One region of the Acidovorax sp. AC410 genome, then DNA from elsewhere that is predicted to be linked to it. Evidence: predicted binding sites of a transcription regulator. Region 1 holds the regulator's gene; each other region holds the start of a gene.
What was found. Region 1 encodes sigma-54, which starts transcription at its own class of promoters, with help from an activator protein. Its sites were predicted from a motif close to TGGCANGNAANCTGCTTT; they were not measured.
Positions count from the first base shown of each region.

Region 2: a site for sigma-54 is predicted at 4,401-4,418, ahead of AC0IZS_RS07715 (pilin). Genes of this name have one in related genera too.
Region 3: a site for sigma-54 is predicted at 6,916-6,933, ahead of atzF (allophanate hydrolase). Genes of this name have one in related genera too.

Region 1 is NZ_CEEDCG010000001.1:1,393,012-1,402,575, forward strand. Features, by position in the region: gene AC0IZS_RS06455 (acyl-CoA thioesterase) at 1-358, opposite strand, end outside; gene AC0IZS_RS06460 (glutaredoxin domain-containing protein) at 557-1,045, shown strand; gene AC0IZS_RS06465 (hypothetical protein) at 1,065-1,613, shown strand; gene AC0IZS_RS06470 (VOC family protein) at 1,613-1,981, shown strand; gene AC0IZS_RS06475 (RNA polymerase factor sigma-54) at 1,989-3,590, opposite strand; gene lptB (LPS export ABC transporter ATP-binding protein) at 3,654-4,436, opposite strand; gene lptA (lipopolysaccharide transport periplasmic protein LptA) at 4,433-5,083, opposite strand; gene AC0IZS_RS06490 (thiol:disulfide interchange protein DsbA/DsbL) at 5,194-5,850, opposite strand; gene AC0IZS_RS06495 (SPOR domain-containing protein) at 5,924-6,595, opposite strand; gene argS (arginine--tRNA ligase) at 6,612-8,321, opposite strand; gene AC0IZS_RS06505 (PsiF family protein) at 8,532-8,882, shown strand; gene AC0IZS_RS06510 (DUF2214 family protein) at 9,039-9,485, opposite strand.
Region 2 is NZ_CEEDCG010000001.1:1,657,399-1,666,962, forward strand. Features, by position in the region: gene AC0IZS_RS07705 (fused MFS/spermidine synthase) at 1-2,587, shown strand, start outside; gene AC0IZS_RS07710 (TfpX/TfpZ family type IV pilin accessory protein) at 2,895-3,683, opposite strand; gene AC0IZS_RS07715 (pilin) at 3,798-4,334, opposite strand; gene AC0IZS_RS07720 (MBL fold metallo-hydrolase) at 4,559-5,350, opposite strand; gene AC0IZS_RS07725 (CHASE2 domain-containing protein) at 5,411-7,627, opposite strand; gene AC0IZS_RS07730 (FHA domain-containing protein) at 7,758-8,414, opposite strand; gene AC0IZS_RS07735 (Stp1/IreP family PP2C-type Ser/Thr phosphatase) at 8,455-9,243, opposite strand; gene AC0IZS_RS07740 (CHASE2 domain-containing serine/threonine-protein kinase) at 9,263-9,564, opposite strand, start outside.
Region 3 is NZ_CEEDCG010000001.1:5,769,598-5,779,161, reverse strand. Features, by position in the region: gene AC0IZS_RS26770 (BMP family ABC transporter substrate-binding protein) at 1-329, opposite strand, end outside; gene hpxZ (oxalurate catabolism protein HpxZ) at 394-774, opposite strand; gene AC0IZS_RS26760 (AtzE family amidohydrolase) at 788-2,206, opposite strand; gene AC0IZS_RS26755 (DUF4089 domain-containing protein) at 2,203-2,412, opposite strand; gene AC0IZS_RS26750 (ABC transporter ATP-binding protein) at 2,409-3,230, opposite strand; gene AC0IZS_RS26745 (ABC transporter permease) at 3,227-4,057, opposite strand; gene AC0IZS_RS26740 (ABC transporter substrate-binding protein) at 4,072-5,091, opposite strand; gene atzF (allophanate hydrolase) at 5,142-6,884, opposite strand; gene AC0IZS_RS26730 (histone deacetylase family protein) at 7,223-8,269, shown strand; gene AC0IZS_RS26725 (NAD(P)/FAD-dependent oxidoreductase) at 8,266-9,360, shown strand; gene AC0IZS_RS26720 (ElaB/YgaM/YqjD family protein) at 9,520-9,564, shown strand, end outside.

The sequences.
Region 1 (9,564 bases):
AGACGATGCCGACCTTGCCCCGCGCCACTTCGCGGCCCGAGGTCTTTTCCGTCATGCGAAAGACGAGGTCGAAGCCGTAGCGGTTGAGGTCCTCGGGCGCCATCTCCACGCGCATGGTCTCGCCGTGGAAGCCTTCGGACTTGTACTGCGCCACGATGTCGCCCACCACGGTGGACAGGCCGCCCACGTCCGCCTCGGGGTAGCCGAGCGACTGGAAGAAGCGCACGCGTGCCTCGGACACCAGGCTCAGCAGCTGCGCATTGTCCAGGTGCCCGCCCTGGTTGACGTGGCTGATGTAGATCTGCAGCTCGGTGGCAAAGCCGAAATGCGCGGGAAGGTCGAAAACAATGCGGGCCATGGGGCAGGGAAACAGAGGGTCGAGAAAAGACAGCGAAACGGGACAAGGTGCCCCCGAAGAAGCCTGCAAAGGGCATCAGCGATGCTGCAGCCCGGATGGCAAGAATGGCCCATACGGGTGAGGCATTGCCCCAGCGGGCCTCGGGGCGGCAGAAGTCTCTTATGCTCCCGGGATAGCCGATTTTACCCGGAGCCCCCCATGCACACCCTGCGCTGCAGCCTGATCCTCGCCCTGCTTGCGGCCGCGCTCACGGGCACGGCGCATGCCCAGGCGCTCTACAAATCCGTGGATGCGAGCGGCAAGGTCGTCTACAGCGACCAGCCGCCCGCCTCGGGCGCGGTGCAAAAAACCCTGAAACTCGAAAGCCTGCCCGTCAGCGTGGTCCCGGGCAACCCGCTGCCACCCGCCACGCCCGGCCAGGCACCCGCAGAAGCCCAGAAAGCCGTCCAGCCCCGGGGCGAGGTCACGCTCTACATGGCCACCTGGTGCGGCTACTGCAAGGCGGCCAAGGCCTACCTGGGCGGCAAAGGCATTGCCTACCGGGAATTCGACGTGGACACCCCGACCGGCAAGGCCGCCTTTGCGCAACTGGGTGCGCGCGGCGTGCCGGTGCTGCTCACCAATGGCCAGCGGGTGAACGGCTTCAGCGCCCCGTCCTACGACGCCGTCTTTGCCAAACGCCAATAACCCCCTCCTCTTTCGCTCCATGCTCCGCACCGTACTCGCTTCAATGGCCTTTGCCCTGTGCCTGCCCGTTCTCGCCGAAGAACTGCGCGTTCCCCTGCCCGGCCGCGATGACCTGGTGATCGACCTGCCCGCGCAATGGCGCGCCCAGGTGCGCCGCCCGCACGGGGAGTTGCCGCCCTCGGTGGCCATCAGCGGCCCTGACGCCAAGGCGTTGCAGATGCTTATCACGCCCATCTGGCCTGTGGGCAGTGCGCCCAGGGGCCCCACGGCCGACGAATTGCGGGGGCTGGTGCAGGCGGGTGCCACCCGGGCCCAGCCCAAGGCCGTCGAGAGCGATCTGCCCCTCAAGGACCTGGGCGCCGTGGGCAAGATGGGCTACTACTTCTCGGCCACCGACCGCGCCCCCGAGCCGGACGGCTACAAGCACCTGACCCAGGGCATGCTGGGCATGAACGAGCTGCGCGTGACCTTCACGGTGCTCGTCAACGGCGCTCCGCAGGAGCCTGTGGCCCAGGCGCTGGAGTTGCTGCGCTCGCTGCGGCGCGCACCGGCCTCGAAAGCGCCCTGATGCCCCCCATCCTCGGCACCGTGATGGTCTACGCGCGCGACATGCAGCGCAGCGCAGCGTTCTACCGCACGCACTTCGGTCTTGAGACCACTGGGGACGTGGTGGAGGGCCTGATCGAGCTCCAGGCCCCGGACGGAGGGGCCAGCATCCTGGTCCACCAGGCGGCCAAGAGCGTGAAGCTCGGCCAGGCGGGGGTGAAGCTGTGCTTTCATGTGCCGGACGTGGAAGCCTTCAAGGTCCGTGCGCTGGCACAGGGCCTGGCCTTCGGCAGCACGCACCAGGCCAATGGCTATGCGTTCGCCAATGCCAAGGACCCGGACGGCAATGCCGTCAGCATCTCCAGCCGGGCGTTCCGCCAGCCAGGCTGACAGCGGATCAGAGCGCCTTGCGCAGGTTGGCCGGCGCGATCTTGAGCGCCTCGCGGTACTTGGCCACGGTGCGGCGTGCGCATTCGATGCCCTGCTCCTTGAGCATCTCTGCGATCTGGCTGTCCGAGAGCGGCTTGGCCGGGCTTTCGGCCGCCACGAACTGCTTGATGAGGGCGCGCACGGCCGTGCTCGATGCGTTGCCGCCGGTTTCGGTGCCCAGGCCCGAACCGAAGAAATACTTGAGCTCGTAGGTGCCGATGGGCGTGGACATGTACTTGGCCGTGGTCACGCGGCTGATGGTGGACTCGTGCAGGCCCAGCTCGTCGGCGATGTCGCGCAGCACCAGCGGGCGCATGGCCAGCTCGCCATGGGTGAAAAAGCTCTTTTGCCGCTCGACGATGGCGCGCGAGACGCGCAGGATGGTGTCGAAGCGCTGCTGGATGTTCTTGATGAACCAGCGCGCCTCCTGCAACCGCTGCTGCATGGCCTGGTGGCCCTCGCCGCCCTTGTGGCCGCGCAGGGCGCCGGCGTAGATGTCGTGTACGCGCAGGCGCGGCATCACGTCGGGGTTCAGGGCCACGATGAAGTTGTGCTGGCCGTCGCGGCCATTGGCCCGCCCGGCCTTGCGCACGATGACGTCGGGCACGATGATGTTGCGCTCCACGTCGACGAACTTGCGCCCGGGGCGCGGCTCCAGCCGCGCGATCAGGGCCATGGCGGCGCGCGTGCGCTCCTCGCCGTCGCCGCACAGCTGCGTGAGGCGGCGGATGTCGCGGCGCGCCAGCATCTCCAGCGGCTGCTGGCACACGCGCAGCGCGGTCTGCACGGTGTCAGGGTCGAGCTCGCTGTCTTCGTCGGCCGCCAGGGCCGTGAGCTGCAGTGTGAGGCATTCACCCAGGCCACGCGCACCCACGCCCACGGGCTCCAGGCTCTGCAGCAGGCGCAGCGCCACGGTGAAGCGATGCACCAGCTCTTCGATCTGCTCCAGGTCGTCGGGGCCGGCCAGGGCGATGGCCAGCTCTTCGAGCGGGTCCTCGAGGTAGCCATCGTCGTTGAGCGATTCGATCAGGAAGCGCAGCGCCGCGCGGTCCACCTCGGACAGCCGCAGCGACAGGGCCTGGCGGTGCAGGAAGGCGGTGAGCGATTCGTGCGTGCGGGCCAGTTCGGTGGCATCGGCCTCGTCGCCCTCCGAATCATTGCGGTTGCGGGCCGGCGCATCGCCACCCCACTCGGCATCGTTGGGGGACACGTCCACGGTGCCATCGCCGCTCCAGTCGGGCTCGTCGCCCGCACTGCTGCCCACTTCCGCATCGCCCTGCGGGCTGTCGGCCGGGGTCTCGGTCGACGTGCTGGAGCCCGGGGCACTGGAGTAGACCGCATCGTCGGAACTGTAGTCGTCCGGCTGCGCGGGCGCGTCGGCCGTGTCCACGCCAAACTCCTCGCGCGGGGCCTCGTCGGCATTGCGTTCAAGGAACGGGTTTTCGTCGAGCATCTGCTCGACCTCCTGGCCCAGCTCCAGCGTGGACAGTTGCAGCAACCGGATGGACTGCTGCAGCTGGGGCGTGAGCGCCAGGTGCTGCGATACGCGCAGTGACAGGCCGGGCTTCATCGCACAGCCCCCGGGGACTGCCACGAAGGCAGGTGCATGGCGAACAGGTGGTCCATCGGTCTGCTACATGCGGAAGTGTTCACCCAGGTACACCCGGCGCACTTCGGCGTTGTCGACGATTTCGGAGGGGGTACCCTGGGCCAGCACGTGGCCATCGCTGATGATGAAGGCGTGGTCGCAGATGCCCAGCGTCTCGCGCACGTTGTGGTCGGTGATGAGCACGCCGATGCCGCGCGCCTTGAGGAAGCCGATGATGCGCTGGATCTCGATCACCGCGATGGGGTCAATGCCGGCAAAGGGCTCGTCCAGCAGGATGAAGCGCGGCTGCGTGGCCAGCGCGCGGGCGATCTCCACGCGGCGACGTTCGCCGCCGGACAGGGCCAGCGCGGGCGAGGCGCGCAGGTGCTCCACGCGCAGTTCCGTGAGCAGCGCCGTGAGGCGCTCCTCAATGGCCTGGCGCGGCAGCGGCTGGCCGTCCTCGCCGCGCTGCAGCTCAAGCACGGCGCGCACGTTCTCCTCGACCGTGAGCTTGCGGAAAATCGAGGCTTCCTGTGGCAGGTAGGACAGGCCCAGGCGCGAGCGCCGATGGATGGGCATGTGGGCCACCGAGTGGCCGTCGATGCGGATGTCGCCGGCATCGCTGCGCACCAGGCCGACGATCATGTAGAACGAGGTGGTCTTGCCCGCACCGTTGGGGCCGAGCAATCCCACGACTTCGCCTTTTTGCACGACCAGCGACACGTCCTTGACGACCTTGCGGCTGCCGTAGGATTTTTCGAGGTGGTGCACCTCCAGCCGGCTGTCCGCCGGGGACCCGGCGACGGTGCTCACGTCGGCCCCGCTCACTTGGCGCCGCCGCTCAGGGTGCTGCTGGGGCGCAGGGTGGTGCCCGGTGCCGCAGGGGCAGGGGCAGCGGCGCTGGCCGGTGTTTCCTTGGGCGACAGGATGGCGCGCACGCGGCCGCCGGGCGCCGGGGCATCGCCCGCGGCATTGGTACCGCCGCGCGGCTTGGCGTCCACGGTGAACACGTCGGTCAGGTTGTTGTAGACGATGATCTGCCCGGTGATCTCGTCGGTCAGCGTGGATTCGCGCAAGCGGCGCAACTCGGCGCGGGTGATGAACTTCACGTTGTCGGCCCGGCCGTCGTATTCGATGACTTCGCCCTCGCCCTCGATGAACTCGTCGGGCGCTCCGGGCAGCGTGTCGCGCTTCTGGCGGAAGAAGGCGCGCTTGCCCGGCTCGGCCGTGACCACGCCGAACTGGTAGCCATCGGCGTCCTGGCGCACGTCCAGGCGCGCGCCACGCAGCACGATGGTGCCCTTGGTCATGACCACCCGGCCGGTGAACACGCTGGTCTGCTTGAGCTCATCGTGGCGCAATGCGTCGGCCTCGATGTTCATGGGCTTGTTGCGGTCGGCCTTTTCGGCATGGGCCACACCCTGGACAAAGCCCAGGGCCGAGAGGAGGAGGATCGGGAGGATGCGGTAGTTCATAGGGCACGAATCTTGCAGATCATTGTAGCCACCCCTGGCGACACGCCATGAAAAAAGCCCGCATCAGCGGGCTTTTGGTGGCTGCAGGAACCAGCCCCGCCAAGAAATGGTCAGCCTTTGCGGGCCACGCCCACCAGTTGCTCCACCACCTGCAGCACAACCGACATGCTGCCTGCCATGGTGCCATCGGTGTAGAACCGGCCGGCCACGCCCATCGAAGGCACGCCTTCCACGCCATACGCATCCTGCAGCTGCGAGGCGCGGCGCACCTGGTTGGAGACGGTGAACGAGTTGTAGATTTCCTTGAACTTGGCCACGTCCACGCCCTGCGTGGCGACCCAGGCCATGATTTCATCGTCCTTGGCCAGCTTGGCCTTCTCCACGTGGATGGCACGGAAGACCTTGGCGTGCAGGGCATCGAGCTTGCCCATGCCTTCGAGCGTGAAGTACAGCTTTTGCTGTGGCACGAAGCTGGCGTTGAAGGCCACCGGGATGCGGCGGATGCTCAGGTCCTTGGGAGCGGCCTTGACCCAGGCGTCGAGCGTGGGCTCGAAGGCATTGCAGTGGGGGCAGCTGTACCAGAAGAATTCGATCACATCGACCTTGCCCGCTGGCGCGTCGGGCGTGACGGGCTTGTCGAGCTTGCGGTAGTCCTTGCCCTCCTTGAACTGGCGCGCTTGCGCCAGGGCGGGTGCTGCCACAGGCAGGGTCAGGGCGGATGCGGCCACTGCGGAAGCGGCAGACAGGGAAAACTCGCGGCGTTTCATGAAAGTGACTCTCCTAGGGTCGGGTGTGGGGGTGTGAGCCACGCCCCGGAAAAAAGTTCAGGCAGGCCTGCGCTCAGCGCTGCACCCGCACCAGGGCAGATTCGACACCCGTGGTGTCGAGCTTGTCCTTGAGCTGGGCCGCGTCGTCGCGCTTCGTGAAGGGACCGACGCGCACGCGGAACACCGTGCGGCCGTTCTGCTCGCGCTCGCTCACGCGGGCTTCCCAGCCCAGCATGGCCAGCTTGGCGCGCTGCGCATCGGCATCGGCCTGGGTGCGGAAGGCACCCGCCTGCACGAAGTAGTCGAAGGGGTCGGCACTGTTGCCGGGCGCTGCCGCGGCCTTGGCAGCGGCCAGATCACCCAAGGGGTCGGCACTGCCGGGCTTGGTGGCTGCGGCGGCGGCAGGCTTGGCCGACGAGGCGGCGGCACGCGGGTCCGCCGCGGCCACGGCAGGTGCCGAGGCGGTGGGCGCTGGCGCCGGTGCCACCCCTGCCGTGGCGGGTGCCGACGCTGCGGCCGCAGGGGGCCGCGCCGGGTTCTTGCCGTACAGCGGCGAGTTCGGGTCCCAGTTCTTGTTCTTCTGCGCTTCGGCCGCGTCCTGGTCGGTGCCGCGTGCCCCCCCCTTGTTCAGGAAGGGCACGGGCACCTTGGTCACGTAGACGGCGACCGCCAGTGCGGCCCCCAGGCCGAAGATCACGCCCACGATAAAGCCGATGATGGTTCCGCCCAGTTGCTTGTTCTTCATGGTAGTGGTTGCTTGCTTACATTCTGGCCGGAGCCGATACGCCCAGCACAGCTAGGCCATTGTGCAGTACCTGCGCGGTGGCGGCGACGAGGGCCAGGCGGGCGCGCTTGACCGCCTCGTCGTCCACCAGGATGCGCTCGGCATCGTAATAGCTGTGGTAGCTGGCGGCCAGGTCGCGCAGGTAGAACGTGACGTCGTGCGGGGCCTCGCCATCGGCCGCAGCGGTGAGCATCTCGGGGTACTTGGCCAATTGCAGCATCAGCGCCTGGGCCTGCGGGCCTTCGAGCGCGGACAGGTCCACGCCCTGGAGCGAGGCGACATCGCCGCCGCCCTGCTCGGCCCAGCCGCGCAGCACCGAGCAGATGCGCGCATGCGCGTACTGCACGTAGTACACCGGGTTGTCGTTGTTCTGCGCCACGGCCAGGTCCACGTCGAAGGTGTACTCGGTGTCGGGCTTGCGGCTGAGCAGGAAGAAGCGCACCGCGTCCTTGCTGGTCCACTCGATCAGGTCGCGCAAGGTGACGTAGCTGCCCGCACGCTTGCTGATCTTGACCTCTTCACCACCCTTGACCACGCGCACCATGGTGTGCAGCACGTAGTCGGGGTAGCCCTGTGGAATGCCCACTTCGGCGGCCTGCAGGCCGGCGCGCACGCGGGCGATGGTGCCATGGTGGTCGGTGCCCTGGATGTTCACGACCTTGGTGTAGCCGCGCTCCCACTTGGCGATGTGGTAGGCCACGTCGGGCACGAAGTAGGTGTAGGTACCGTCCTGCTTGCGCATCACGCGGTCCTTGTCGTCACCGTAGTCCGTGCTCTTGAGCCACAGGGCGCCGTCCTGCTCGTAGGTCTTGCCGTTGGCCACCAGCTTGCCCACCGTGGCCTCGACGCGGCCGCTGGTATACAGGCTCGATTCGAGGTAGTACTCGTCGAACTTCAGGTTGAAGGCCTGCAGGTCCTTGTCCTGCTCGTTGCGCAGGTAGGCCACGGCGAACTGGCGGATCGATTCCACATCGTCCACATCGCCGCTGGCGGTGTACGCGCGGTCGTCGGCCTTGACGGTCTTCTTCGCCAGGAAGTCGTTGGCGATGTCCTGGATGTAGTCGCCGTTGTAGAAGGCCTTGCTGGCCGGGTTGTCGGGGTCGGTGGGCCAGCACTCGTCGCCGGGCTTGAAGCCCTTGGCGCGCAGCTGCGTGCTGTGCGTGAGCGTGTGGATCTGCACGCCCGCGTCGTTGTAATAGAACTCGCGGTGTACACCCCAGCCTTGCGTGGCGAACAGGTTGCAGATGGCATCGCCCAGGGCGGCCTGGCGGCCGTGGCCCACGTGCAGCGGGCCCGTGGGGTTGGCCGAGACGAACTCGACCAGCACCTTGGCACCGCGGTCGGTCTGGTAGCCAAAGCGCTCACCAGCGGCCAGCACCTCGCGCACCACCTCCTGCTTGGCGGCGGGCTTCAAGCGAATGTTCAGGAAGCCCGGGCCGGCGATCTCGATGGCCTCGACCCAGCGCGAAAAGGCGGGTGTGGCCTCCAGCGCGGTTTTGAGCTGTTCACCCAGGGCGCGGGGGTTGAGCTTGAGCGGCTTGGCCAGCTGCATGGCCGCCGTGCAGGCGAAGTCGCCGTGCGCAGCCACCTTGGGGGATTCGAACGCCGCCTTGGCGCCCGCGCCTGGGGAAAGGGTGTCCAGCTCGGCCGCGAGCGCGGCCAGCAGATCGTGTTTGACAGAGAGCATCCGGGGATTTTACGGGGCGGCCCGGTCCCCTCCCTGAGAAGGTGTGTTGCCCGCGCCACCAAATGCCCGCACTGGCCTGTGCAGCAGAGCAACAGATCGTAAAGAATTCTTGCCGCCGCGCAGGCATGTCAGCGCGGCCCGATGCCCGTACGTTGTAATCGGGCAATCCGATGCGGATTGCATTGGATGCCCTTACCACCGGAGCACTATATGAAAAAGCTTCTCTCCCTCGCGGCCCTGAGCCTGGTTCTTTCGTTGGGCGCAGCACATGCTGCCGATGCCCCTGCGGCGCCCGCCAAGGCGGCTGCACCGGCGGCAGCCGCCACCCCGGCCGCACCTGCAGCCTCGGCGGCCGCCCCCACCAAGCAACAGACCAAGATGGCCACCTGCAATACCGAGGCGGCCGACAAGAAGGGCGACGAGCGCAAAGCGTTCATGAAGACCTGCCTGTCCAACAAGCCTGCGACCCAGCAGGACAAGATGAAGACCTGCAACGCCGACGCCACCGGCAAGAAGGGCGACGAGCGCAAGGCCTTCATGAGCGAGTGCCTGAAGAAGTGATCTGCTGAGCCCGCCGCAGCGCTGGCTCCTGCCACCCACCCGCCCGGCACCTGTGCCCGGCGGGTTTTTTCATCGCCGGGCCGCCCCAGGATGAAAACACCTCTCAGGGGCCGTGACCCGCGCATCGGTGGAGCGTGGGGGCCCTCTTTCATGGGCTTACCAGCCCCGGGCCCAGAACACCGCGATCACGGCCACCACCGGGATCGCATGGGCCTGCAGCATCACCAGGCGGCGCACCCTGGCGACTTCGCGCGCATCCGGCAGGGTGCCATCGGCGCGCAACTGGCGCAGCCAGCGCCGGAAGGCGATGGTCGGGAAAATGGACAGGATGGCAATCGCCACCACCAGCGTGATCTTGAAGTGGAACATGGGCTGGGAGATGTACCAGGACATGCCCTTGACCCCGAAGAACACCCGCGCCAGCCCCGTGGCCACCAGCGCCATGGCCGATGCGGCGTAGATGGCGTCCAGCCGTGCCAGGCGCTCCACCACCGCGGCGTTGAGCCATTCGGTGCGGCACAGCGCGGCCTGGCTCGACAGGAACACCACCAGGGTCAATATGGCCACTATGTGCAGGGCGGCCAGTACGGCTTCGAGGGTCATCGCGGATCCTTTTTGGGGTTGGGCAGTTTCGCGGCGATTGTGCGCGAGGAACGGCCCGGCCGAGGCAGGCACCTTACCT
Region 2 (9,564 bases), 260 kb from region 1:
TCTTATGAGTGGCGGGCTTATTCGCCGCTTTCCGGGCAGTGACGGTAATTTGCTCGGGGGGCTATATTTCACCAACAGCATTGGAGCAGCATTCGGGGCCTTGATGGCCGTATTTGTCCTGCTTCCATGGGTAGGACTGCCGGGAGCGATGGTAGTGGCTGGTGTTTTGAATTTTCTGGTGGCAGCACTGGCTTGGTGGCTGGCTCGAGATCCCGAGCCAATTGCTCCTGCCCCTGCATCGGTTCAGGCTGCGCCTGAGCAGCGTCTGCGCCACAATCCACTATTGCGCACGGTCCTGTTGGGCACGGCCTTATCCGGGGCTGCGTCATTCGCCTACGAAATTATCTGGATCCGAATGCTGAGCATGGCTGTAGGGAGCACCATGCATGCTTTCGAACTCATGCTGGCATCGTTCATTGCCGGCATCGCCCTAGGCGGACTGTGGGTGCGCAAGCATGCAGACGGCACGCAATCCCCGCTTCGTCTTGTGGGGTGGATGCAGGTATTCATGGGCGTCGCGGCCTTGGCCTCGTTGGGTGTTTATGCCAACGCGTTTTCCTGGGTTGGCTGGCTGATGTCTGCACTTGCCAAGACCGACGGGGGATATTCCCTGTTCAATCTGGGTACTGCAGCGACGGCAATCGCCATCATGCTGCCCGCAGCATTTTTTGCAGGCACTACTCTGCCCCTTTTTACTGTAGCCTTGTTGCGTTCGGGTCAAGGGGAGCGCGCTATTGGTCGAGTTTATGCGTGGAACACCTTGGGGGCCATTGCTGGGGTTTTCGCGGCTATCCACTTGTTGATACCTCACCTCGGCCTCAAACTTGCGTTGTGCATCGCTGCATTGGTAGATATCGGCATTGGCCTGTTTCTTCTTCGCCAGCAAGTTGACAGCAAGCGAAACCTGATGCAATTCGGAATCGCTGTCGGATTGTCTGCCGTTGCATTGATCGTGGCTGTGCGAATTCCATTCGACATGATGGTCGCAACTTCTGGGGTTTATAGACATGGACGTGCAAGCCTGAAGGTTGATGATCAAATTGTTTACTATAAGGACGGGAAGACAGCCACCGTGGCCGCAGCGGCCTCCACAAACGGAAGCATCCATATTTCGACCAACGGAAAGACCGATGCGTCCATACAGATGCAAGACCATCTTCCCGCTACACCAGACGAGCCAACGATGGTGCTCGCTGCGGCGCTTCCACTTGGTATGGTGGAAAATCCAAAGCGGGTGGGCGTGATTGGATTTGGATCGGGTTTGACTACCCATGCCTTCCTAGGAGACGATAGGCTCGAACGGGTCGACACCATTGACATTGAGGAAGCCATGGTGGAAGGTGCCAAGGCGTTCGGAGTCCGATCAGAACGTGCGTACAAAGACCCTCGCTCCCATGTCATTATTGACGATGCGAAGAGCTATTTTTCAGGACAAAATCAGAAGTACGACATTATTATTTCAGAGCCATCCAATCCTTGGATTAGTGGTGTGGGCGCTCTTTTTAGCGAAGAGTTTTATAAGTTTGTTCCAAGGCACTTGAACGAGGGCGGCCTGTTCATGCAGTGGGTACAGATTTACGAAATAGACGATGCGCTCCTCGGATCGGTTCTCAAGGCACTCACCCCCGCCTTTGATGACTACGGCGCATGGCTGAGCAATGGATCCGACCTGCTTATCGTGGCGAGCCCCAAGGGCCCTCTCCCAAAGATGGATTTTGCAAAACTCGCTGCCAACCCAAAGGTGAAGGCGGACTTGGAGCGGGTAGGTATTGCCAATGCTCAACAGCTTGATTTTCGAAAAATTGCCGATGCACGCATGCTGCGCGCATTAAGTAAAATAACTCCGGAACCCGGACCAAACTCCGACTATTTTCCAATTCTAGGTCTGCATGCACCCAAGTCGCGATTCAAAGGAGCCTCTGCCATCACCACAATGAATTTGCCGAAAGTCAATCGCCCTCTACTTGAGGCGATGGGCATTTCCCCCGCATTGCCTGATAATGTGGCCGTTTCATCTTTGAAATACTTTGCGGGTGACATTTTGACTGCCGAAGCACGCCAGCTTGCGAGTGAACTTCGGGGTGATATTGCAGCCCTGTCTCCAGGACCAGCATTTTTGCGGGCCACTTTGGGACAATGTGCGACAGACTTGACAGCTGATCAAATACAGGCCGCTTCAGGCTTTATCAGTACTATCGCCACTCGCACCATAGCGAATTTGCCAGCATCGGCCTTGCAAGGAGTATGGATCAATCCCACATGGCAGACGTGCAAAAGACTTTCAAAAGACCTGATTCGGGCGCTGAAAATCCTGGAGGCCCATTCTCAGAGAGACTATACGCAGATGGAAGCTTTGGGAATCGATTGGATCAACAATCGGCCGCGTAATCAGTATTCACGAGTGGAGTTTGATGGCCTTGCATGGTCCGGAATTGTTCTTTCTCGCGTTCACTCACAGCGGTGGAGTGAATTGCCAGAAGCGATCGACCTCTTGGACAAGGATACCGCCATTGTCAATGATTATTCTTTCCTTGCTCGCATAGTCAGCAGCATGGGCGATAACAATCCCTCAGCAAAGAGCAACTGAGAGCTCTTTACCCAAAAGCCGCGACTGGGTTCGCGGTTTTTTATTGAATGATCAGTGAAGTTTCTCGCGATCTTTCAGATTTCAATAAAATTGAAATAGATCACTACAGTTCTGAAAAACCTGAAGCGGATCTCACATGGAGTACGTTGTATTCCACTGATCCGCTTTATTTCAATGCAATCAGTATTGCAGCGGGCTCGTCACAGGCACACTCAGTCACCACAGCTTTAACCAATTGATCGAAGAAGGCCAGATCAATCTCAAAAGTCGCTCAACCCTCCGACAAAAATAATTTGTGCAGTTTCAATTAAAACCCGTCGAGGGGTATGTACGCACGGATTCGAGCAGATTTGGGATCCAGCAAAACAATCCACTCCAAGCTGTGGCGGGAAACCAGAGGAAGCCATACCAGGGAATTGCCGTCGTTCACTTCGTCTGTTTTGGAGTTTTTCAGTGCAGCATTCACGGCATCATCTATCATCTGTTGCCGTTCAGGGTATTTTTTGTACAGCTCAGCTATAGGCTGTGCGCGCGCTAATACTTGAGAGATGCTGGATCCGTAGTCCTGCCAGCGTTTCGGTCGCTGACCGGCCTCTACTCCCTGCATTGAGTCATTGATGTTTTCAAGGCGCTCAGCAGAAGATGTCACTGGCCTCAATCCAAGTACACGGGCTTGGTTCAAGCTCCAGGGCCTGAACCAAGGGGGAATATATTGAAGATCATTTTCCTGAATGTCAACATAGCTGACTGCTCGGAATCTGTCAACTTCGAAGACAAAGGCCAGTGGGCGAGCTTGCCCCAGTGTGTGCAGGCCGTAACCCAGGGCAGCCAGTTGCACGACCGCTATCAAGCCAAGATCGATACCTAGCGCCAGGCGGGTTTTTTCTGGGCGATACAAAATGAGGGTCAGCAAGGGCCCACACACCACGTCGACCCCCACCAGCGTCCAGAACAGCTTTTGCCCGCCCGCCAAATCTTTGACTTGCCCAGGAAACCAGACCAAAAACACCAGTCCAGCCACTACCAAGGCGACCAAAAGCGAAAGTGAAAAATGGTGCAACGGCACCAACAATCTTTTTTTCACTTGAGAATTCATATCCAATTCCAGTGCATGGAATCCGCTCCGCCGGGCCGGGTCCACGGAGGAGGAATAGCAATAAAAAATGCCCGCAAGCGGGCATTTTATTAAACGTAATTTGATATTACGTGATTAACGGCATTCGCTAGGAGCGAACTTTGCGGGCAGAGTACCGGCCGTCACTGCAGGCAAGCCGCGACCACCAGATACAACGTTGCTGGCCGAAGCGCAACCCCAGTCAACCGTACCGGTTTCCGTGCCGGCAAGGGCCGCAACCAGTTGCGAAGGACCAGCGGTCAGTTGCATGTACGGGGTGTACACCAGGGTAGCGAGTGCGGGAATAGGACCGATATTGGCCTTGTTGAAGGTCACCGTCACTTCGCCATTGAGGTTGTTGATCTGGGTCTTCGTCACGTACTTACTGACAGCACCATTGTTACCCACTTGCGCGTTGAAGGTGTCAGCCACGGCCTTCAGTTCCAGAGCCGTATTGGCGTCCGTTTCCACCAGTTTCTTGCCACCGGCAGCCAAGGCGATACCTTCCGTCACGCGTGCACGCACGGTGTAGTCTTGGTACGCAGGCAAAGCCACGGCAGCCAGAATACCGATGATCGCCACAACGATCATCAATTCGATCAGGGTGAAACCCTTTTGTGCAAAACGCTTCATAAATCACTCCTCGGAGGTCAATTGCAATTCAAAACCTGCAGAAGAATTCTCCAGGCTGACTCAGCAACAGCAGGTTCCGTGCCACCCCGCGAATCCTGCGGCCCACTGCCTGAACCCCTCCCCCAAATGGGTCAATTGTCCTCGAAGTGTTTCCCGACCACCCCTTGGAGCTTGGGCGCGACATTCTTGTCACACCACAAACGTCACCACCTGCAACACAGTGGTCAGAACACGAACTCATCCCCCGCCTTGAGCCAATAAATGTCATGCGGAGCTGCGCCCAGCGGCCCTGCGCTTTGGTCGAAGCGGCGGATCTCCTCCATGATGAGCTCGGTCTCCGAGGGCTTGGTGTGGGTGATGTAGATGGGGCAGCGCTTGCCGGGGGTCAGTTGCGCCAATTCCTGGGCCAGGGTGTGGGGCGACAGGTGCAGGCTGCGCTGGGCCAGGGAGGTTTCGCGGTTGCTGAAGGCGGTTTCGATGACCAGCATGGCGACGGGCAGGGCGTTGACCCGCGCCCAGAAATCCGGGTTGCGGCCGGTGTCGCCGCTGAAGACCCACCAGCCGCTGGTTCCAGCCACCGCGTAGCCCACGGCGGGCACCGTGTGCACGGCGGGCAGAACCTCCAGGTGAACCCCCTCGACATTCAGGCGCTCACCCACCGAGATGGTCTGGTACTGCAGAAAGGGCTGGTCGGACGTGGGGATGCTGCTGAAATCCGGCCAGATGACGTTGTTGAACACATGGGCCTGCAATGCGGCGATGGTGCCGGGCAGCGCATGGACCTGCACGGGGCTGCTGCGCATGGACGACACGGCATCGAGCATCAGGGGCAGTGCCGCGACATGGTCCAGGTGGGAATGCGTGAGGAACACATGGTCGATGCGGCGCATTTCGTCCAGCGCCAGATCGCCCACCCCCGTCCCGGCATCGATGAGGATGTTGTCGTTGACCAGGAACGAGGTGGTCCGGCAGTCTTTGGCAATGGCCCCGGAGCACCCCAGTACGCGAACCTTCATGTCATGCAGTCCTGTTTGCTGTCGTCTCTTGGGTTGTCGGTGGAGGTTGCAGCCATTGTCCTACTTGGTGTCGAATTGGGTGGCACCGTCCCAATCCGGCTGAAAGGGTAACACCCGCAGGGCCTGAATGCGGCCCGCGTACAGCGAATACAGGATGTTTCCAGGTTCCGATGCGTGCAAATTCCGCAAAAGCAGGGCACAAGCATCCCATTCCTGGGCCCGGTAGGTGGCGAGGAACTGGTGCCACAGGGCCAGTTGCTGCTCCCGCTCGGGCGACAGCGGCTCGGCCACCGTGCCCACGGGCGTGTAGATGGTGACGGCCTGGGCCTTGCCCTTGACCCGCACGCGGTCCAGTTCCTGCCAGAGGAAGCCCGGGGCCATGGCCCGCGTCGTGTCGCTGACCACCATGGTCACGCCGTAGGTCTTGGACAGGCCCTCCAGCCGGGAGCCCAGATTCACCGCATCGCCGATCACCGTGTAGCTGCGCCGGATGTCCGAACCCATGTCACCCACGCACATGGTGCCGGTGTTCAGGCCGATGCCCACCCCGATCTCCGGCAGGCCCTTGCTGCGGTGCTCTTCGTTGAGCTGGGCGATCGCCCGGGTCATGTCCAGCGCCGCTGCCACGGCCGACTCGGCGTGCCCGGGCGTGGCCACGGGTGCGCCCCAGAAGGCCATCACACAATCGCCCATGTACTTGTCAATGGTGCCCTGGCGGCGGCCACGGATGATCTGGGTCAGGCGGCTGAACACGCCATTGAGCAGGGCCTGCAGTTGAAGGGGTTCCATGCGTTCGGACAGCGCCGTAAAACCGCGCATGTCGCAGAACATCACCGTCAGCTCCTGGTTGGCGGCATCCATGGTGTAGCGCTCAGGCTCCTTGAGCATCTCGTCCACCAGTTCCGGGGGCACGTAGGTGCCGAACAGGGCGGCAAGCTCCCGCTTGGAGCGGCTCTCCACAAAGTACCCGTAGACCATGTTCAGCGTGAAAGCGGACAGTGCCAGCACCAGGGCCGTCGCCAGAGGCATCACCAGGCCATGCGACTGGTACAGCCAGAGATTCAGCCCCACCAGCCCGGCGAATACCCCGGCGCTGAGCAGAACCGCCCAACCTGCGGTCAGCGACGGAAGCAGCAGGGCCAGGAGCAGGCCGGCAAACAGCAACTGAAGCACATCAAAGCCCCGCGCATATTCCGGCTGGACGATGTTCGTGCCGTCCAGAAACGCCGACAGCAGATTGGCGTGTGTCTCCACACCGGGATAATTTCTTCCCACCGGTGTCGCGCGCAGATCCACCAGCCCCGGTGCCGTGGATCCAACGAGCACCATGCGGCCCTTCAAGCTGTCTGCAGTCAGCCGTCCTTCCAGCACGTCGCTGGCCGAGATGTAGCGAAACGACCCTCCCGTCACATCACCCAACCCGCGGTAGGGCACCAAGGCAGTCAACCGGTCATCGACCGGCAGCTTGAGCGAGCTCCCGCCCGAGCTCAGGACAAGAGCTTCCAACACGTCGTGGTCGCCCTCTGAGCGGGCAAAGCGCGGATACAGGTCCGGCATGCCCAGGGCGGTGCGCAGCATGGCCAGGGCCAGCGATTCGTAGTAACGTCCTTGGTACTCGGCCAGCATGGGCAGGGCGCGCACGATGCCGTCTGGATCGGTGGCGGAATTGAAAAATCCCGCAGAAGCGGCGGCCCGGGAGAAGATCTCCATGTTGCCCCCATACCCGACCCAGGACGTGGACGCCAGCGGACGCCCCTGAAGGCGCTCTACCGGCAGTGCCGGTTCAGGAAGGGCTCCCCGGCCGCGGCCGTCGCGATCGCTGGTGAAGTAGTACCCCAGCACCACCGGCCGGCCCCGCAGCGCCTGTGCAAAAAGTGTGTCGTAGTCCAGCGACGGCGCCAAGCGGGCGAGTTGCTCGGAGAAGCCGGGTTGTCCTCGCAAGGGCCCATCAGCCAGGCGCCGCAGGTTTGCCAAGCCCGAGCTGGTGTCAGGCTCCGCAAAGACCACGTCGAAACCGAGCACCGCAACCTGCTGGCGCTCGAGCAGTTCGTTAGCCAACCGGGCCATCTTGTCGCGGCCCCAGGGCCATTGGCCCACCCGCTCCAGACTGTGCTCATCGATGTCGACGATGACGATGCGCTCGTCCATCGTGCGCGGCATGGTTGCAAGCAGGCGGGCATCGTAAACAATGCTCTCTAGCCGGTCCAGCACCTGCAGGTGCAGAATGCCCACCACATGCAGCAACGCAAAAACCAGGGGAAGCAGCGTGACCGCCATGCGGCGCCAGCGGCGCACCAACCAGGGAGCGATCCGTCGGCGCATGGTTCGCTCAGGCCGGTGGTACCGGGTAGGTCACTGCAGGCTACACGCCACGGGCCGCTGAGCGCGATAAAACGGCGAGAACCCGTCAGGTCTGCTCGAACTGCATCTCTGTGCCGGCCAGTTCCAGCTTGTCGCCGTGCTTGAGCGGTACCGGCGACAGCCCGATGGCCGAGCCGTTGAGCAGCGGCATGTCCGGGCCTTCCACGTGCGCCAGCACGAAACCGTGGTGGCGCTTGGTGATCGACGCCACGGCCACGCCCGGCTTGCCGATGGTGGTCACCACCTTGAGCAGCGAGACCTCGCGCCCGGCGGCGGCGCCAGACATGACCTTGATCACCGCCGTGATCGGTGCGGGTGGCGGGGCACCCGGCAGTCCGGCCGGACGCGATACGGCGCCCAGCGGCGGCACCATGCCCGGCTTGAAGATCATGGTTTTCTCGAAGTTCTCGCCCTCGGCCTCGTGCAGGAAGCGGATCTTGTACTTGCCCACTTCCACCGTATCGCCATTGCGCAGCTCCTGGCGCTTGACGGCCTTGGCATTCACATAGGTGCCGTTGGTGCTGCCCAGGTCCTCGATCTCCACGTCATTCCCGACCATGTGGAAGATCGCGTGCTCGCCACTCACCGCCAGGTTGTCGATCACGATATCGTTGTATGGCCTGCGTCCAAGGGAGGTGCGGTCCTTGGTCAACTGAACTTCCTTGATGACGACGCCGTCGATCGAAACGATCATTCTGGGCATGATCCACTCCTGATTTGAGATTTGTTATGGGCCGGCACCGTCAGGCAGCGCCCAGCAGGCGGGACATCAGGCTGCGCTTCTTGCCCCCCGCGCCGGCCTGTACCAGCAGTACGCTAACGTTATCACGACCGCCGTGTGCATTGGCGGTATCAATAAGCAATGTGGTTTTTTCCTCCAGCGGGAGGGCTGCACGCACCATCTCCGCCAGATCGGCATCGGACACCATGTCCGTGAGCCCGTCCGAGCACATCAGGAACAGGTCATGCGGCGCCACCTGGAACTCATTGACTTCCATGAGCACGTTCGGCTCCACGCCCAGGGCCCGGGTGACCAGGTTGCGGTTGGAGGAGATCGCCGCCTGGTGCGGCGTGAGGATGCCGGCATCCACCTGCTCCTGCAGCCAGGAGTGGTCGCGCGTGATCTGCTGTAGCACCCCGCCGCGCAGACGGTAGCAGCGTGAATCGCCGATGTGCCCCAGGATCAGCCGCGAGCCCTGGAAGATGCCTGCCACCAGGGTGGTGCCCATGCCGGCATACTGGGGGTTCGACAGCGATGCCCCCAGAATGGCGTGATTGGCGTTTTCCACGCAGATTTCCAGCGCGCGGCGCACGTCCGTCGACTGTGGCGTGCTTCCTGCCTGGGCCAGCCAGCGGGCCATTTCCGTGCGGATGAAGGTCGTGGCCATGCCGCTGGCCACTTCGCCTGCGTTGTAGCCTCCCATGCCATCGGCCAGGATGGCCAGCTGGGCATCCCGGTCGATCGCGACGGCGTCTTCATTGTTGCTGCGCACCCGCCCCCGATCGGTGCGCGCAAAAAAATCGTAATTCATGGATTGAGCGGCACAGGCCTCATCGGGCGCTGGATGGCGGCAGCGAAGAGTCCTTTTCTGCAGGATATTCCATCACCGTTTCCTGAAAATCCGCCATGTTGTGCCCTGTTGCCTTGCGAGCCGCATCATAGACGACTGTCCGCTGGTTTGGGCCGGATTCCGTGCCCGCCAGCGCCGCCAGCGCACGCCGTATCTCGGCCGCAAACTGGCGCCCTGTCTGGTAACGGGCTTCGGGGCGCTTCATCATCGACAACGCCACCACCTCGGCCACCTCGGCCGGCAGCTCGGGCCGCAGCGTGCGCACGTCGGGCGCGGGCACGC
Region 3 (9,564 bases), 4.4 Mb from region 1:
GGGTCGAAGTAGCCGAACGAGGTGGGGAACAGCAGCTTGGCGCCGTCCTGGGCGATCATGCCGGTCATGGTCTTCTGCACGGCGGCGGTCTCGGGTACGTTCTCCTCTTCCACCACCTTCACACCGGGCATCTTCTTGAGCTCGGCCGCGGCTTGGGCATGGGCCTGGTTGTAGCCGTAGTCGTCGCGCGGGCCGACATAGATCACGCCCACGGTCAGCGGGGCCTGCGCGTTGGCCTGCGGCGCCCAGCCGCCCAGGGTGCCGGCAGCCCCCAGCGCCGCAAGGGAGAAAAGAGATTCGCGGCGGTTCGGGTGGGCAAGGCGGGACATGGGTTTCTCGTGTTTCATGGCGGTCCTTTCGGCGGGGGTGGGTTTCAACGGGAAGGGGATGGGGTCAGTCGAGCAGGCTCACGTGGGCGGACACCACGCGCCAGCCGGTTTCGGTGCGCAGCCAGGTCTGGCTCTGGCGGCCGGTGCGGCTGCTGCCCTCGCGCTGGAACTCGACGTTGGCGGTGGCGAAGTCGCGGCCATAGGTGGTGATCACGGTCTTGAGCAGGCGCCGCTGCAGGCCCTGTGCGGGGCGCCCGGCGCGAAACGCCTGGATCTGCGCGTAGCCGTACAGGTTTTCGGTGGCGCCGTAGCGCAGGGTGTGGGGGCTGTCCCAGAACAGCTCGTCGAGCACCTCGACGTGGTTGTTCACCAGGGCGTCCTCGTAACGGGCGAATACGGCCTGCACTTCGGCAAGCACGTCGGGCTGGTTGATGGTGTAGGCCATGGGCAGGTGGTTTTCACAGGGAAGCGACAGGGGCCTGGCAGATGCCTGCGGCCTCCAGCACGGCGGCGGCGCGCAGCACGCGGTCCTCGCGCCAGGGCGCGGCGATGAGCTGCACGCCGATGGGCAAGGCTGGGTGGGCGCCCCACACCGGCACGGAGCACACGGGCAGGCCGATGCACGAGATCGGCTGGGTCAGCAGGCCCATGTTGGGGCGCAGCGGCAGGTCGCGCCCGTTCAGGTCGAAGCGTTCGGTGCCGATGGGGGTGGCCGCGCAGGGCGTTGCCGGGGCCAGCAGCAGGTCGTAGCGCGACAGCACCCGTGCGGCTTCGTGGGCATAGCGGCTGCGCACGCGCTGGGCGCGTGCCATCCAGGCGGCAGGGATCAGCGCACCGGCCAGGAAGCGGTCGCGTGACAGCGGCTCGAAATCGGCTGCGCGCGTGCGCAGGTTGTCGAGGTGCAGGGCTCCGGCCTCCGCATTGGTGATGAGAAAGGCCGCGGCGCGCCCCGCCTCCACCAGGGGCAGTTCCACCGGCTCAACCTCGGCGCCCAGCGCCTGCGCCACCCGGGCCACGGCAGCGCGTGCTTCGGGCAGGGCATTGTCGGCAAAGTAGCCGCCCAGCACGCCAATGCGCAGGCCGGCCACGCCCTGGCCCAGGTCGCGGGCCACCGGCTCGACCGGCCGCTGCGCGCAGCCGGCATCGGTGTGTGCGGCAGGCGCTTCGGGGCCCTGCATGGCGTCGTAGGCCAGCGCCAGGTCGCGCACGCTGCGTGCCATGGGGCCCAGATGGTCCAGGCTGGAGATGAAGGGGAAACTGCCCGTGCGCGGCAGCCGCCCGAAGGTGGGCTTGAGGCCGAACACGCCGCACAGCGAAGACGGCACGCGGATCGATCCATTGGTGTCCGACCCGAGCGTGATGGGCACCTGGCCCGCGGCCACGGCCGCGCCGGAGCCGCCCGAGGAGCCACCCGCGATGCGGCCGAGGTCGTGCGGGTTGTGGCAGGCGCCCTCGTGGCTGTTCTCGGTCGTGAAGCCGTAGGCGTACTCGTCCATGTTGAGCGCGCCCACGAGGATGGCGCCCGCAGCCTCCAGGCGCTGTACCAGCAGGCCGTCGGCCCGGGCGGGCGGGCGCTCGCGCTCGATCTTGGAGCCAGCCAGCGTGGTGAGGCCCGCCACGTCGAACAGGTTCTTCACGGCAAAAGGCACGCCCAGCAGGGGCAGGGCGGCCTGCGTCCCCGCAGCCAGGCCGGCATCGATGCGGGCGGCGCGCGCCAGGGCCCGTGCCCGCAGCACCGCGGTGAAGGCGTTGACGCGGGCGTCCGTGTGCTCGATGCGGTCCAGGCAGGCCGCCACCAGCGCCGTGGCCGTCACGTCGCGCGTCGCCACGGCCTGTGCCATGCCGGCGGCGTCCTGTTGCCACCAGGGCGCCGTCATGCGCGGCCTCCCTCGGCCGGCAGCACCGGGACGAAGGCCATGGCAGGCTCATCCGTCGCGTCCAGCGGCACGGCGTTGACGGTGTCGGCAAAGCCGCTGGCCAGCGCTAGGTAGCCGAGCACGGCCGGGCGGTGCTCGGCCGACAGGGGCAGGCCGATGGCGGCTGCGGCGGCGTCCATGTAGCGCTCGAGTTCGGCCGCGTTCATCGGCGCACCTCGCGCTGGAAGATCTCCAGGCTGAGCTTCTTCATCGCCACGAAACTCGGTTCGCTGAGCGTGGCCAGGGTGCGCGGGCGCGCATCCTCGTAGTGCAGGATCTCGGCCACGCGGGTGGGGCGCTTGGTCAGCAGCAGCACCTCGTCGGCCAGGTAGACGGCTTCTTCGAGGTCGTGCGAGACCAGCAGCATGGTCGTGCCGGTCTGCATGAAGACCTCCTGCAGCTTCTCGCGGATGAACAGCGTCATCTCGAAGTCGAGCGCCGAGAACGGCTCGTCGAGGAACAGCACCTCGGGGTTGGGCGCCAGCGCCCGCATGATGGAGGCGGTCTGCTGCTGCCCGCCCGAGAGTTCGTAGGGGTAGCGGTTGAGGTCGAACTTCACGTCGAACGAGGCCACCAGCTCGGCCATGCGGCGGTCCACCTCGGCCTTGCTCTTGCCTTCGAGCTTGAGCGGGTAGGCGATGTTGTCGATGGTGCGCATCCACGGGAACATCGCTTCGCGGTAGTTCTGGAAGACGTAGCCGATCTTGGTGTCCTTGAGGCTCTTGCCGTCGAACAGGATCTCGCCACTGTCGATGGGCACGAGGCCGGCGATCATGTTGATCAGCGTGCTCTTGCCGCAGCCGTTGGGGCCGAAGACCGAGACGATCTTGTGCTTGGGGATGTCGAGGTCGAAGTCCTCGTACAGCGGCCAGCCGGCGAAGTACTTGGTCAGCCCGCGGATGGTGATGTGGGTGCCTGCCGGGCCGGGCGTGAAAACACGTTTGGGCACATCGGCATACACGGCGCCATTGACAACGGTGTTCATCGGCCGCTCCAGTGAACGATCTTGCGTTCGGCGATCAGAAAGAGGATGTTCAGCGCATAGCCCAGCGCCCCTGCGGCCAGGATGGCGGCGTACATGCTCTTGACGTTGAGCACCTGCTGCGCATCGATGATGCGGTGGCCCAGCCCGTTGTCCGAGCCGATGAACATCTCGGCCACGATGACGATGACCAGCGCCATCGACACGGCCGAGCGCAGGCCGACGAAGGTGGGCTGCAGGCTCTCCCAGACCAGCACGTCCTTGAAGATCTGCCAGCGCGACGCCCCCATGACCCGCGCCGCCATCACGCGCTGCTTGCGGGCATTGATCACGCCGTAGGCGCTGTTGAAGATCACGATCAAAAAGGCGCCGAACGCGGCGATGGCCACCTTGTTGACGTCCGACACGCCGAAGATCAGGAGGAACAGCGGGATCAGTGCCGACGAGGGCGTGGAGCGGAAGAAGTCGATCAGAAACTCCACGCTGCGGTAGGCGCGCTCGTTGCTGCCCAGCAGCACACCGAGCGGCACGCCGATCACGGCCGCGATCAGGAAGGCCTGCACTGTGCGCCAGACGGTCACGGCAAAATCCAGCAGCAGCGGTCCACCGGCCAGGCCGGTGACCAGGGTGAGCACGGTGGCGCCGGGCGGCGGCAGCAGGATAGGCTTGATGAAGCCCAGCCGCACCACCAGGTCCCAGAGGATGAACAGGGCCAGGGGGCCGACGAAGGGCAGCAGCTTGTCCCAGGCGGGTTTCCTGGGCGCGGCGGATGCCGGCTTGCCCGCGGGCGGCGACCAGGCGCCGGCGGTGGTGGAGGTGGTTTCGGCCATGGCGCGCCTCCCCCTCAGGCCTTGTAGATCAGGCTGTCGACCACGACCTTCTTCTCGAAGATGCCTTTTTCGGTGAACAGGTCGTAGAACTTCTGGAAGTACGCCAGGTCGCTGGGCTTGAACTCGTTGTGCAGCATGTACGAGGCCAGCGGCACCTCGGCCGTGAGCGCGCCTTCGATGGCGGTGTAGCCCTTCATGAACTGCCGCGCCTCCTCGGGCTTGGTGCGCACCAGCTCGATGCCGCGGGCGTAGGCGGCGATGAACTTCCTGGCCACCTCGGGGTTCTTCTTGATGAATTCGCTGGTCAGGCTGGCCGCGCCGCCGTGCCAGGGCGCCATGGCATCGCCCAGGATGTACCTGGCCACCACGCCCGACTCGATGATGCGGGTGGTGCCATTCATGCGGCCGATGGTGCCTGTGGGCTCCAACGTGTAGCAGGCGTCCACCTGGCCGGCCACGATGGAGGCGATGTGCTGGCCGATGGGCAGCTCGGTCACGGTGGCGCCGGTGGCGCCGGCACGTTCGAGCATGGTCTTGCACAGCGTCATGTTCTGGATGCCGGGGCCCGAGGCGACCTTCTTGCCCTTGAGGTCGGCCATGGTCTTGATGGCGCTGTCCTTGCCGGTGATGAACTGGTCGAGCACGAACTTGGCGTTGCTCGGGTTCGTCGCGAAGATCTTGAACAGGCCCGGCTGGGCGATCTCTCCGATGGCCAGGTTGGCCGAGCCCGTGCCGTTGGAGCTGCCGTCGGAGCGGCCCGAGAGCATGGCCTCCATCACCTGTTGGGCGCCCGCGAACTTGAGCGGCTCCACCTCCAGCCCGGCTTCCTTGAAATAGCCTTTCTCCACCGCAGCGAAGAAGGGCAACCCGGCCGCCACGGGCCAGAAGCCGATGCGGACCTTGGGGCCGGCCTGGGCCCGCACCAGGGCAGGGGCTGCGAGCATGCCCAGCGTGGCGGCCGAGGCCGTGAGGACGCGGCGGCGCGACGTACCGGTGGAGGTGCCGGTGGAAGGGGTGGAACTGTGGGATGTCATGGCAGGCTCCTGCAGCAAGGTTGAAAGGTGAGGGGATGGAATGGGCATGGTCAGTTGCCGGCCTTGAGGGACGCGATGTACGCCCTCCAGCCGCCGAAGCTGCTGATGTCGCGCGCACCGGCCAGCGCCAGCGGCTCGCAGATGAAGCCCTGCACGCTGCTGTCGTCGGCCAGGGTGAGCGTGCCGATGCCCAGGGGCTGCGGGATCAGCGCAACGAAGCTGCCGTAGTGCGCTGCGGGCATGCGCCACACCTCGACCGCGATGCGCGTGCCCTGGCCCGGCGCCACGCGCAGCAGGCCGGGCTTGGGCGGCACGGTGCCGGGCAGGGCGTAGAGCTGGTAGTCGGGGGCCGTCTCGGTCGCCAGCTCCAGCGTGGCGCCGCGCTCGGTGAGCTGGCCGTTGAGCGGCATGCCGCTCAGGTGGGCACCGACCACCGCCACCCGTACCGTGGCGGGCGCCTGCAGCCCCGCGATGGGCTGGGGCGCGGGCAAGGGCGTGCTGCCGGCGGCCTGGGGCAGGCCGGTGGCGTGGTGGTAGCGCTGGCCCAGGTCGGCCAGTTGCCAGTCGCTGCCGCAGGGGCCGATGAGCGTGATGCCGAAGGGCAGGCCATCGGCGCGCAGGCTGCTGGGCACCGAGATGGCGGCATAGTCCAGCAGGTTGACGAAGTTGGTGTAGGCCCCGAGGTTGCGGTTGAGCACCACCGGGTCGGCCTGCATGGCAGCAATGGTGTAGTGCGTGGGCGCCGTGGGCACCAGCAGCACATCGATGGCCTCGGGGCCCTGCCACATCGGTGCCACCTGCTGGCCCAACGCGCGCAACCGGGTCTGGGCATCGCACAGGTCGGCCGCGCTGTAGCTGCGCCCGCTGGCCAGGATGCTGCGCACCGGCTCCACCACCTGGTCCTCATGCGCGTCGAAGAAGCCGCGCACGGCGGCATAGCGTTCGGCGACCAGCGCGCTTTCATAAAGCAGCGCTGCGGCCTGGGCCAGCGGCGCGTAGGGGATGGACACCGGCGTGCCGCCCAGGGTCTGCAGTTGCGCCACGGCCTCGGCGAAGGCAGCCTTTGCCGCGCCGTCGCCGAAGAACTCCAGCACGTCGGGCACGCCGAAGCGGAAGGCGGCGGGCAGCGGCTGGCTGGCCAGGGCCAGTTGCCGCCCATAGGGGTCCTGCGCGTCATAGCCCTGTGCCACCTGCAGCACCCGGGCCGCCACGTCCACCGTGCGCGCGAAGATGGAGACACAGTCGGCGCTCTGCGCAGCCGGCACCACGCCGCGGGCGCTCACCAGGCCCTTGGTCGGCTTGATGCCCACGATGTTGTTCAGCCCGGCCGGCACGCGGCCGGAGCCGGCCGTGTCGGTGCCCAGCGCGAAGTCCACCTGCCCGGTGGCCACCACATAGGCCGAGCCCGAACTGGAGCCGCCCGATACGTAGGCCGGATCCAGCGCATTGGGCACGGCGCCGTGCGGCGAACGCGTGCCGTTGAGCCCGCAGGCGAACTGGTCCAGGTTGGTCTTGCCTACCAGCGTTGCCCCGGCGTCGAGCAGGCGCTGCACCACCGCCGCATGGGCCGTGGCCGTGTAGGCAAAGGCAGGGCAGGCGGCGGACGTGGGGTAGCCCGCCACGTCGATGTTGTCCTTGACCGCAAAGCGCAGGCCGCTGAGCGGGCCGCCAGGCCTGCCGGCGACGGCCGGCTCGCAGCGCACCAGCCATGCCTGCCCGGCCAGGGCCGTGCTGAGGGGGGCGACTGCCGATGGATGGGAGTCTTTCGCGAGAAGGGTAGTTGCTTGCACCATTTTGAAGAATTCAATCTTGGATACAAGGTGAGATGCAAGTGCTGTGCCAGGGACGGTGGGCGCACCGAAGGGGCGTGAAACCCGGCCCTGCCGGGGCGGCGGACGGGTGGGCGCGCCCTGTGGCGGCCAAGGGTGGAGTTCGGGATGGGGGATGAACCAGCAGGCCGCGCATGCCGGCGGTGCCGCCCGCGTGCCGCTGCGATTCCTGCTGCGGTGTGGTGCAGGAACTGCCGTTGGGTGGTGCGGGACGCGCTAAAGTGGTGAGCCCTGCCGGCCCGGGTGCGATGCACCGATGCAAGCTGGCGCGAACCCTTTCTCTGTCCCCCGTCCACGCCCGCATGATTGCCTTCCACAACCCCTTGCACCACCGGCATGCGCCGGTCCACGAGTTCTACCGCGGCGAGCGCGTGCCGTGCTTTGAAAAGCCGGTCCGCGCCCAGTACGTCGAGGATGCGCTGCGCGAGCGTGGCCACGGCCTGCTGGTGCCCGACGTGGACAGCACACCGGTGCTGGCCCAGGTCCATGCGCCGCGCTACCTGGCCTTCTTGCAGAGCGCCTGGCAGCAGTGGCTGGCGCTGGATTCGGCCAACGCCTCGGTCCAGCCCTTTCCTTCGGTGTGGCCGGTGCGCAGCCTGCGCAGCGACGTGGAGCCGGACAACTTCGTCGCCAAATTGGGCCTGTACTCGATGGACAACGGCACGCCCATGGCCGAAGGCACCTGGGAAGCCGCCAAGGCCGGGGCCGACGCCGCTGCCAGCGCGGCGGCGCGCGTGGCCCAGGGCGCGCGCGCGGCGTTCTGCTGCACCCGCCCTCCGGGCCACCATGCCGGGCCGGACTTCATGGGCGGCTACTGCTTCCTCAACAACGCGGCCGTGGCGGCGCAGTGGCTGCGCAACCAGGGGAGCCAGCGCGTGGCCCTGCTGGACGTGGACTACCACCACGGCAACGGCACGCAGAGCATCTTCTACGACCGTGCCGACGTGCTGTTCATCAGCCTGCATGGCGATCCGCGCACCGAGTACCCGTTCTACCTGGGCCACGCCGACGAGACCGGCGAAGGTGCCGGGGCAGGCTTCAACCTCAACTTGCCGCTGCCCGCTGGCACCACGGCCGCGCAATGGTTCGCGGCCCTGGAGCAGGCCTGTGTGCGCATCGCGCAGTACCAGGCCGACACGCTGGTGGTCTCGCTCGGGCTCGACGCGTTCGAGGACGACCCGATTTCGAAGTTCGCGCTCAAGACCTCGGACTTCACGCGCCTGGGCGAGCGCCTGGAAGCCCTGGGGCTGCCCACGGTGTTCGTGCTGGAAGGCGGCTATGCGGCGGCGGAGCTGGGCAACAACGCCGTGAACGTGCTCGACGGCTTCGACCAGGCGGCTGCGCGGTGAGCGAAGCGGTTGACTGCGTGGTGGTGGGCGCTGGCGTGGTGGGCCTGGCCGTGGCCAGGGCCCTGGCCTTGCAGGGGCGCGAGGTGATGGTGCTGGAGGCGGCCGATGCCATCGGCACCGGCACCAGCGCCCGCAACAGCGAGGTCATCCACGCCGGGCTGTACTACGCCACGGGTTCGCTCAAGGAGCGGCTGTGCGTGCAGGGACGCGAGCTGCTGTATGTCTACTGCGCCGAGCGCGGCGTGCCGCACCGGCGCTGCGGCAAGCTGATCGTGGCCACGTCCACAGAACAGATCCCGGCGCTGCAGGGTATCCAGGCGCGTGCCCGCGCCAATGGCGTCGGCGACCTGCAGTGGCTCGATGCCGAGGCCGCGCAGGCGCTGGAGCCCGCGCTGCAGTGCGTGGCGGCCCTCCATTCGCCCAGCACCGGCATCGTCGACAGCCATGCGCTGATGCTGGCGCTGCAGGGCGACCTGGAGCATGCGGGTGGCCTGGTGGCGCTCAACTCGCCGCTGGCCCACGCACGCTGTGCGGCCGAAGGCATCCACCTGCAGGCCGCCGATGGCACCGAACTGCTGGCGCGCACGGTGGTGAATGCGGCGGGCCTGGCCGCGCCCGACCTGGCCCGGCGCTTCGAGGGGCTGGACGCCCGCCATGTGCCCACGCCGTACTACGCCAAGGGCAGCTATTTCACCCTGGCCGGGCGCGCGCCGTTCAGCCGCCTCATCTATCCGGCACCCGAGGCCGCGGGCCTGGGTGTCCACCTGACCCTGGACATGGGTGGCCAGGCCCGTTTCGGCCCCGACGTGCAATGGGTGGACGACCCTGCGGACCTGCAGGTGGACCCGGCGCGCGGCGAGGCCTTCTACGCCGAGGTGCGCAAGTACTGGCCGGGCCTGCGTGATGGGGCGCTGGATCCAGGATATGCCGGCATGCGTCCCAAGATCAGTGCCCCGGGCGGGCCTGCGGCCGACTTCGTGGTCCAGGGGCCAGCAGTGCATGGCGTGCCGGGTCTGGTGAACCTGTTCGGCATCGAGTCGCCGGGGTTGACCAGCTCACTGGCCATCGGCGCGCACGTGGCAGCGCTGTGATGCGTGTCAACTCCATGCCAGTCGTAAGCCATTGCGTCGAAGTCCTACAAGGTTTTTGGCGGTGTGTCCGCTAAGATGACAACGAGCGCTGCATGAGTGGGAGCCACAGGCAACCCATGGGGTGTGTTTTTTCAATGTCTAAGCAGAAAGGTTTGCTGTATGAGCGTTTCCGAATCCCTCTCCACGACCCAGGCCGATCTGGAA